DNA from 3 places in the Micromonospora sp. C51 genome. Region 3 is predicted to be linked to each of the others. Evidence: riboswitches for the same ligand, from Rfam matches in the RefSeq annotation. Region 3 holds a riboswitch; each other region holds the start of a gene.

The links. A riboswitch is a leader RNA that binds a small molecule or an ion and turns the genes downstream of it on or off. The one in region 3 is predicted to bind cyclic di-AMP.
Region 1: linked by a shared signal. The riboswitch ahead of KBX50_RS18365 (NlpC/P60 family protein) and the one ahead of KBX50_RS25070 (hypothetical protein) in region 3 are both predicted to bind cyclic di-AMP.
Region 2: linked by a shared signal. The riboswitch ahead of KBX50_RS13730 (hypothetical protein) and the one ahead of KBX50_RS25070 (hypothetical protein) in region 3 are both predicted to bind cyclic di-AMP.

The regions. Positions count from the first base shown of each region.
Region 1 covers NZ_JAGPXQ010000017.1:53,257-56,524, reverse strand. Annotated here, with positions in the region: gene dcd (dCTP deaminase) at 1-43, shown strand, start outside; gene KBX50_RS18365 (NlpC/P60 family protein) at 62-1,096, opposite strand; cyclic di-AMP (ydaO/yuaA leader) riboswitch at 1,109-1,242, opposite strand; gene KBX50_RS18360 (NlpC/P60 family protein) at 1,435-2,445, opposite strand; gene KBX50_RS18355 ((Fe-S)-binding protein) at 2,698-3,268, opposite strand, start outside.
Region 2 covers NZ_JAGPXQ010000010.1:33,778-37,045, reverse strand. Annotated here, with positions in the region: gene KBX50_RS13735 (carbonic anhydrase) at 1-377, shown strand, start outside; gene KBX50_RS13730 (hypothetical protein) at 514-1,530, opposite strand; cyclic di-AMP (ydaO/yuaA leader) riboswitch at 1,534-1,665, opposite strand; gene KBX50_RS13725 (YibE/F family protein) at 1,832-3,178, opposite strand.
Region 3 covers NZ_JAGPXQ010000033.1:45,971-49,238, reverse strand. Annotated here, with positions in the region: gene KBX50_RS25075 (1-phosphofructokinase family hexose kinase) at 1-750, opposite strand, end outside; gene KBX50_RS25070 (hypothetical protein) at 960-2,063, opposite strand; cyclic di-AMP (ydaO/yuaA leader) riboswitch at 2,068-2,199, opposite strand; gene KBX50_RS25065 (cation diffusion facilitator family transporter) at 2,352-3,268, opposite strand, start outside.

The DNA of each region.
Region 1 (3,268 bases), on a different contig from region 3:
GAGTCGTGCCTGGCAGAGCTGGCGCACCTGGCCCATCCGCTGACACCGCAACCGACGATCCTCAGCCGGGCCGGCCGAAGCTGTGCACCGGGCTGCTGTCCAGCCGCTTCATCTTGACCGGCTGACCCGCCCGGGAGGCGTGTACCACCCAGCCACCACCGACGTACATGCCGACGTGGTGCAGGTCCCGGAAGTAGAAGACCAGATCGCCGGGGCGCAGTGCGCCGCGACTGACCGACGCGGTGACCCGGCGCTGCCTGGCCGCGTTGTGCGGCAGTGCGACACCGGCCCGCGACCATGCGGCCAGCGTCAGCCCGGAGCAGTCGTACGCCTTCGGCCCCTCGGCGCCCCAGGAGTACGGCTTGCCGATCTGGGCGCAGGCGAAGGTGACCGCCTCACCGGCCGGTCCGCCGGGGTAGCTGGCCGGGCAGGGTGCCGGCCGCAGCGGGCCACCGCCACCCTTTCCGTACGCCCGTAGCCGGAGCCGTTGCAGCCGGTCGATCTCGGCGTCGATTCGTCGCCGCTTGTCGGCGAGATCGGCCTCGGTGCGGCTGAGCTGATCGATGGTCTGGTCCAGCCCGGCCCGGGCCGCGGCTAGTTCGTCGCGCAGCTCCCTCGCGCGCCGGACGTCCTGCTGCTGGACGCGTGCGTACCGGTCGAGCAGGCCGATTTGCTCGACGACTTCACCCGGCGACCGGCTGCCGAGGAGCGCGTTGACGGTCCGTATCTGCTCGCCCTTGTACGCGCCGGCAGCGAGCTTGCCGACCCGGTCCATCGCCTGGTCCACCTGACGTTGCAGCGGCGCGATCCGAGCGGCCAGCGCGTCCGCCTCCCGCCGTTTGCCGGCCAGGTCCTGCCGGGTGGCGTTGTGCTGTTCGATGACGGGTTCGAGCCGGTTCCAGTCCTCGTCGATCCGGCGCTCGATGTCGGCGACCGTGGGGTCGGCCCAGGCCGCCGCCACGCCGCCGGTCAACATCACGGCGGTCGCGGCCAGGGCGGCGGGGATGCAGCGGTACCAGCGAAAACGCGGCGCATCCGTCGGCCGGCCGGGCAATCCCGGACGCGGTGACGGCGGCCGCGGGGCATGGTCTGCCACCGGGCTCAGCACTCCTTCTCCCATACCGCCTACCGGGTTAGCTGACGGGTTCGGGCGGGAAGGGGCGCCCTACCGTGACCCGCACGGATTCACCCCGCGTACCTGGTTCCCCGGCTCGCTCACGAGCGATTCGGCGGTGTCGGACCGTTACCGCCCCGGATGGACGGACCTGCCAGCGGCCGACGATTGCCCAGCGTAGGGACGATCAGCGTCGATACGCAACACAACCACACCGTCACTGTGGGTGCTGACATCCGACAATGCCGAGGGCCCCCGTCGACTTGACCGGGGGCCCTCGGGAGATCCTGCGCGACCGCTCAGCGGACGCTGGTGGCGGCTCAGCCGGGTCGGCGGAAACCGGCAAGCGGCATGGTGGTGATCGGCGAGACGTTGACCGGCTTACCGGCTCGGGCCGCATGCACCATCTGGTTGTTGCCCAGGTAGAGCCCCACGTGGTGCAGGTCGCTGAAGAAGAAGACCAGGTCACCGGGACGGGCGTCGGACCGGGAAATGGCCTTGCCCTCGTTCCACTGTGCGCCGGTGAAGTGGGTGAGCGAGATGCCGGCAGCCCGGTACGCGTACTGGGTCAGACCCGAGCAGTCGAACGAGTTCGGTCCGGTGGCACCCCACACGTATGGCTTGCCGACCTGCGCGCACGCGGTACGGATGGCCGTGCGGGCCGCGTCACTGACCACACCGTTGATGGTCGGGCAGTTGGTGGTCTTCACCGTGGTCACCGGCAGCGACCGTTCGAGCCGCTTGATCTCGGCGTCGATCTGCTTCTTCTTCGCCGCCAGCTGCTTTGCCTTCGTCTCCTGGTCGGCGATCAGAGCGTCGAGCTTGGCCTTCTGGTCGTCGTACTTCTTGCGGATCTTCATGACGCCTTCGAGCTCGCGGCGCTCCTGCGACGCGAGCCGGTCAAGGAAGGCCATCTGCTCGCCGAGCTCGTTCGGCTTGGAGTTGAGCAGCACAACACCGATCTCCTTGGACGGGCCGGTGATGTAGTACCGGGAGGCGAGATCGGCGACCCGGTTCATCGCCAGCTCGGTCTCCAGGGCCAGCGGCTGGATCTTCTTCTCCAGGCTCTTCGACTTCTGCTTGTTGACCCGCAGCTGGGAGCGCACCTTGTTGTACTGCTCGATGGTGGGTTCCAGCTTCTCCCACTGCTTGTCGATCTGGGCCTCGATCTCGTCGACCGAGGGTTCGGCGTACGCGGGGGCGGCGAGCAGGCCGGCACCGACCGCGGCGGCGGCGACGAGGACGACCAGCCCACGGGCGGCCCTACGCAGGCCATCCGGACGAGATCGCCCTGACGCACGACGATGGAGGGGCATGGTTGCCACCGGCAGCGTCTCCTTTGCAACCGACCACTGGGCGTCCCGCGAGCGGTAAGGGGCGGGGACAGACGACCCATGGCGGTCGGTGCCCAACATTAGGGAACGGTAGGTGGGGAATCAAGGCGACCAACGGCTCATTCACCTTTGCGCGACGGTACGCACACAAAGGGTGTCGACCAATTCGTTACAGTTACGCACGTCAATTAAAAACCGGGCGGGGCGGCACTGGTGGAGGTGCCGCCCGCTCGATGCGTTTGACGGCGGTCAGCCGGCCACCGACATGCTGTCCCCGGTGCCACCGACCCGCTCGGGCTTGACCGACCGGAGCAGGACGCTGGCCACGTCGATCACCTCGACCTGCTCGCCGGCACCCTTGCCGTTGACCCCGTCGCTGAGCATGGTCGAGCAGAACGGACAGCCGACGGCGACCGTCCTCGCCCCGGTGGACATGGCCTCCTCGACCCGGTCCACGTTGATCCGCTTGCCGATGCGCTCCTCCATCCACATACGGGCACCACCCGCACCGCAGCAGAAAGAGCGCTCGCTGTTACGCGGCATTTCGGTCAGCTCACCCTGGATCGCGCTGCCGAGCACCTCGCGCGGCGGCGTGAAGACCCGGTTGTGCCGCCCCAGGTAACACGGGTCGTGGTAGGTCACGCCGCCGTCGACCGGCTGCACCGGAGTGAGCCGACCGGTGGCGACCAGGTGAGCCAGCAACTGGGTGTGGTGCACCACCTCGAACTCACCGCCCAGCTGGCCGTACTCATTGCCCAGCGTGTTGAAACAGTGCGGGCAGGTTGCGACGATCTTGCGCTTGGCCTTCTCCCGACCCTCG
Region 2 (3,268 bases), on a different contig from region 3:
AGTACGCGGTGGCCGTGCTGCGTACGCCCCTGGTGGTGGTGCTCGGCCATGACTCGTGCGGCGCTGTCCAGGCGGCCCGCGAGGCGCTGGCCACCGCCACCACGCCGCCCGGGCATCTGGGTGCCGTGGTCGACGCCGTGGTGCCGAGCCTGCACCGGGCGCAGGAAGCCGGAGTGCACGACCTGGACGGCATCGTGGACGTCCACATCGCGCGGACCGTCGAGACGATGCTGGCCTCCTCCGCGGCCCTCGCGGCGGAGGTGGCTGCCGGGCGATGTGCGGTGGTCGGCATGTCGTACCGACTGGCCGCCGGTGAGGTGCGGGCGGTGGCCGCGGAACCCGCCGAACTCGGCGGTGCGGTGGCGACCGCGCCCTGATCCCGCGACCCACCGCGAGGAATGACGCGGGTCCGGGTACCGGCAGTCGGCGACCGCGTCCGACGGTGACCTCCGGAACGACGAGGGCCGTCCCGCCACGGTTGGCGGGACGGCCCTCGGTGCGTCGCGTCGGCGATCAGAGCAGCGACACGTGAACGTGGTCCGTGTGGTTGGACGGGCCACTGTAGGAACTCCAGCGTTCCGTGGCCGCGAACCAGATCTGTCGGTTCCAGATCACGTAGTAGACGCCCAGTCGGTCGGCGTTGCGGACCAGGAAGGCCGCCAGGTTGTTGCCGTAGATCCGGGTGTCGTTGTTGTGCCACGGGCTGAAGCCGCTGTTCTGCAATGACCAGTCACAGGCTCGGCCCTTGGGGTGCTCGAACTTGTCACCCGGACGGAAGCAGCCGACGAACCGGTTGAATCCGGCCCGCTTGACCTCCTTGTACATGTGCAGCGTCCGCGGGGTGATGCAGCCCGACGTGGTGGGATCGTTCTGGCTGCATGACTCGGACTTCCAGCCGCCGTCCGAGGCCCGGTTCGGCGCAATCCGGGCCACCGGCGAGGTGGCGTCCACCAGCCCGCCGGTCAGGCCGACACCACCGACCAGCCGGAGGGACTTCTCCGCCTCGCTCTTCTTGCGCGCCATGTCGTTGGTCAGCTTCTTCTGCTCGCGCACCTCGGCGTCGAGCGCGAGCTTGGCCTGCTCGGCGCGGAGCTTGATCGCGTTGACCTCGCCCAGTTTCTTGTCGTTGACCAGGTTCAGCTCGTCCAGTGCTGAGGCCCGGTTGATGAACGAGTCCGGTGCGCTGCTCTGCAACAGCATGGCGATCGCGCCGACCCGGCCCGTCCGGTACGACTGGGTGGCGATCTGGGCGACCTGTGGCGAGAGAGCGTCGAGGTCGGCCTGCGCGGCGCGGACCTCGACCGCCAGGCGGAGCTGGCGCTTCTTGGACTTCTCCAGTTTGGCCTTGGCCTTGGAGTAGTCCCGGGTGGTCGCCTCGATCAAGTCGTTGAGCATCGGCGGGTCGTCGTCGTGCTCCGCTGGTTTGGGGTCGTTCGGTGCGGCCGTCGCCGGCATCGGACCAGCGAACACGGCGAACGCGGCGAACACGGCCACCACGGGCGTCAACCAGCGGCGTAGGGGTGCCGTCACTGTATTCCCTTCCATCGACCGCCGACCGGGTTAGCTGACGGGTTCGGGACGGAAGTGGCCCCTACCGCTTTCGCGGATTCACCCCACGTACCTGGGTCCCCGGCTCGCCTGGCGGCGATTGGGCGGCGGCACCGCAGGCGCCGCTGCGCGCCTTCGGCGGTGACCGGCAGTGAGGTTACCTGACAGTCCATCTGTGCTTCTACGCCCCGAACCCGACGAGATGCGTCATTTCGTAATCGCTTTGAGTGACCAGCGACACGATTACGGGCCGCGTTGGCAGAGGCGGTCACGTTGAGGAGTGTCACCATGTGGTGTCCGTGCTCCTGTCCGGGTCGGGCCACCTCGAAGGGGTGGCGGGGGACGTGTTTCGGGTGGGTGGGGTGCTGAGGGCGTGGAGCGCCTCGGCCCGGTCCGTTGCCGGCCGGGGAATCACGGGGGTGGACGCACCGCTGTGGACGTCGGCGTCGCCGCGCCCGGCGGTGCTGACCACCGCGGCCAGCGCGGTGGTCAGCGGTACCGCGGCGATCAGCCCGAGCGTGGCGACCACGCTTCGAACGATCTCCGTGGTGAGGAACTCGCTGGTCAGGATCTGCCCCAGCGCGCGGGAATCCGCGGTCAGCAGAAGCAGGAGGGGCAGCGAGGCGCCGGCGTACGCCAGCACGATCGTGTTGACCACCGAGGCGATGTGTGCCCGCCCGACCCGGGTCGCCGAGCGGTACAACTCGCGGCGGGAGAGGCCCGGGTTGGCGTGGCGCAACTCGTTGACCGCAGCGGCCTGGGTGACCGTGACGTCGTCGAGTACGCCCAACGAGCCGATGATGATGCCGGCGAGCAGCAGACCGTGCAGGTCGACGTCGGCGCGGAACATGGACAGGGTGGTGGCGTCCTCGCTGCCGAAACCGGTCAGGTGGGTGGCCCCGGTCGCGGCCAGCCCGAGCAGCCCGGTGAGCACCAGACTGGCGAGCGTGCCGAGCACGGCCACCGAGGTCTGGGCGGATATGCCGTGGGTCAGGTACAGCACCACGAACATGATCAGCGAGGCGCCGACGATGGCGACCGCGAGCGGTGGCTGGCCGGCGCTGATGCCGGGCAGCACGAAGGTCAGCAGGATGGCGAAGCTGGCGGCCAGGCCACCCAGCGCGGCCAGTCCGCGTAGCCGCCCGAAGGCGACGATGGCGGCGGCGAAGAGTACGGCCAGCCACACCAGCGGCTTGCCGCGTTGGTGCTCGGCGATGTTGTAGGAGCTGACCGAGGGGTCCTCCGGGTCGATCAGCGAGACCAGGATGATGTCGTCGTCGACCTCCACGCGAGGGGCGCCCGGCCCGGTCGGGATGGGTGTCTGCACCTCCTGCCCGGCGTCCGGTCCGGTCTGCACCCGGACGGTGACCGTGCCGCAGGGGCCGTCCGCGGCCGTCGGAGTCCCCTCGGGTACCACCGGGTTGGGTGGGCACGGCTCGCTGACCACCCGGGTGACCGTGCCGTGGTAGCGGGGGGTGTCGTCGGCGGCCTCGGGGCGCGGGGCGTCCCGGGGCCAGAGCACGATGGCGGCGACCAGGGTGGCGATGAAGAGGGGGACCACCGTCACGACAAGGATCCGCCGCACCCCCGGCGGGGTGGGCGGAGCGGAACGGGTGTGGTCGGCGCCCATTCAGTGTCTCCCAACGATTTCAGGGCTGAGTACGTGTCGATGGGCGAGACGGTTCAGTGCCGCCGGACGGCGGTGTGGAAGGGCAGCCCG
Region 3 (3,268 bases):
GTCGCCCGCCCCGCGCGGGTCGGCGGCTTCCAGCCGCGGCATCCGCACCTCGAACACCTCGCCGTCGACAAGCGCCAACGCGGGCTTGTCGGCCCGGCTGACCACCACGTTCTCGGCACCGGAGGCGTGCAGGTCGTACATCGCGCGGGTGAGCTCCTCCTCGTCGTCGCCGTCGGCCCGCCCGTCGGCGATCAGTTCCTCGTGGCTGACCTTGAGAAAGAAGACACCGCTTTCCAGGACGGCGGCGAGGTGCTCGCCGCAGAGGTCCACCACCACGCGACCACCGTTGGCACCGAGATCCGCCGCGAAACGCCGGTAGAGGTCGGCGGGGACCAGTGACGGATGGTTCGGCCCGCTCAACACGCTCACCGGCGCGCGCAGGCCCTCGCCGAGCGCGAGGTTGTACAGCTCGTCCAGCTCGTGCCGGCTCAACGGCTGGCCGATGACGTCGACGATCTCCTGGCGGGTCCCCTCGCGGCGGTCGTGCACGTACCCGCCGGTGCCGCCGGAGTCGCGGGCCACCACCTTCAGGTCGACTCCCTCGCTGACCAGCAACGGTTGCAGTACCTGCCCGACCTCACCGCCGAGCGCCGCGCAGAGCACCACGTCGACGCCGAGGGACAGCACCATCCTGGCCTGCCACACCCCCTGCCCGCCCGGGTGCAGGTGCAACTCGGGTGCGTCGCTCGGCTGGTCGATGGTCACGGTCAGCAGCGGTGTCGGTGCGAAGATCATGACGCGGCCGGTCATGACCGTACCCTGTTCGTACCGCCGAGCCTGGCGATTCGCTCGTTCATGGCGTTCCTCCCGTCAGCGGACAAATACCGCTTCCTGGTACGACGGTAACCAAGGGGACGCGTCGATGCGCGCCGAAGGGACGGTGCCCCGCCGGCCAACGGTGAAACGCAGCGCCGGGTGAACCGCTCGTGAAGAGCAGTTCACCCGGCGCGACGAGGAGGTCAGTACACCGACAGGTGGACGTGGTTGGTGTGGTCGCTGGACGGGTCACCGCGGGCGCCGCTGTAGGACTTCCAGCCGCTGCTGGGCAGCCAGATCTGCCTGTACCAGATCACGTAGAGCACCGCGAGCCGGTCGGCGTTCTTGACGAAGTACGCCGCCAGGTTGTTGCCGTAGGTCCGGTCGCCTCCGGTCGCGTCCCCACCGAAGCCGTTCTTCTGGGCGGCGAAGTCGCAGGCCCGACCCTTCGGGTGCTCGCCCGAGCCGCCGGAGCGGTAGCAGGAGACGTACCGGGTGAAGCCGGCCGACTTGGCCTGCTTCAGCGCGTGCAGGGTGCGTGGGGTGATGCAGCCGTTGGCCGGGGTCGGGTCGTTGACGCTGCACGACTCCGAGGGCCACGACCCGTCCGAGTTGCGGGGGGCGGGCTTGGCGGTGGGGCTCGACCCGCTGCTGCGCGACGGTGACCGGGCGGCCCGCTCGGCGGCCCTGGCCCGTTCGGCCGCCTCGTCCCGCTCGATGGCCACGGTCAACGCCCGCTCGGCCTGGTCCTTGCGCTTGGCCATCACGGCCACCTGCTTGCGCTGCTCCTGGATCTCCACGTCCAGGGCCTGCTTGGTGGCGCTGACCTCGTCGCGGGCCGCCTGGAGCTCGCGCAGTGCGCGGTCCTCGTTGGCGGCGACCGCGTCCAGCGCCGCCGCCCGGTCCATGAAGCCGGCCGGTGAACCGCTGTTGAGCAGCGCCGACGCCGCGCCCAGCCGCCCGGTGCGGTACGCCTGCGCGGCGATCGCGGCGACCTTGGTGCCGCGCTCGGCGACCTGGCTCTCGGTCGTCTTGAGCTGCTCGGCAAGCTTCTTCTGGCGCTTGACCGAGCGGCCGAGCGCGGTCTTGGCGTCGAGGTAGCCCTTGCTGGCGGCCTCCAGTTGGGCCCGCAGCGCCGGCGTGCCACCCTCGTCGTCCACATCGCCCGGGGCAGCCGCCCGCAATGGCGGCGATGCCGCGGCGGCGGGGGTGAAGGGGGCCAGCGCGACGCCAAGAGTGAGGGCGAGCGCGGCGGCGATCAGGGCCGCCGTACGGGCGGCCGGTCTTACCGTTGCCACTGCTGGCATGCACGTTTCCTTCCGTCAGCCGCCGACCGGGTTAGCTGACGGGTTCGGGACGGAAGATCCCTACCGCTGACGCGGATACACCCCAGGAACATGGTTCCCCGGTTCGCCCTGGCGGGCGATTAGGCGGCGGCCGCCGCCGGCACCGGTGGGTGCCGCCTGGCGGAGGCCGGGTCCGAGCCTACCGGTGCCCATGTGACCGGTGCAGCTGCTGTTACTGCTGGTGTTCAGTTGTTGACTAGTAGAACAGATCAAAAGCGGACAATAACCCCTTTTACCCGATTCTTCCGGTCACCACTGTGCCGCCCCGCAGGGCCCGGGATCCGATCGCGGCTCGATCTGGAGGGTCGCGTGCTCGATCTGGAAGTCCTCGTGCAGCGCCGAGCGGGCCGCCGCCAGCACGGCGCCGACGTCGGCGCCCGGTCTGACGGTGAGGTGCGCCGAGGCGACCTCCATGCCGGAGGTCAACGTCCAGACGTGCAGGTCGTGGACGTCGGCCACGCCCGGCACCGCGGCCAGCCGGTCGTACACCGCGGTGACCTGAAGGTGTTCCGGAGCGGCCTGGACCAGGATGCGCACCGCCGCCCGGCCCAGGCGCCACGTCCGGGGCAGGATGAACGTGGCGATCGCGACGGCCACCAGAGGATCGGCCCACCACCAGTCGGTCACGGCGATCAGCAGGGCGGCCGCGATCACGCCCAGTGAACCGAGCAGGTCTGCCAGCACCTCCAGGTACGCCCCGCGCAGGTTGATGCTCTCCCGCGCCCCTGGACGCAGGAGAGCGAACGCGACGACGTTGGCGAGCAGGCCGAGTGCGGCCACCACCAGGACCGGACCGGCGAGCACCTCGGGCGGATCGCCGAAGCGGCGTACCGCCTCGACCAGCACGTACACCGCGACGCCGGAGAGCAATACGGCGTTGGCCAGGGCCGCGAGCACCTCCAGTCGGTAGAGCCCGAAGGTGCGTTGCGGGTCCGTGTCGGCCCGACGGGTGGCAGCCACGGCCGCGAGGGCCATCCCGATGCCCAGCACGTCGGTGAACATGTGCCCGGCGTCGGAGAGCAGGGCCAGCGAACCGGTCCGCAGAGCGGTGACTGCCTCGATCGCCATCAGCACGCTGAGCAGGGCGAACGCTGCCCACAGCCGGCCGGAGTGGCGGTGGGCGGCGTTCGACACCGCAGCGTGGTGGTGGTCATGGCCGGCGCCCA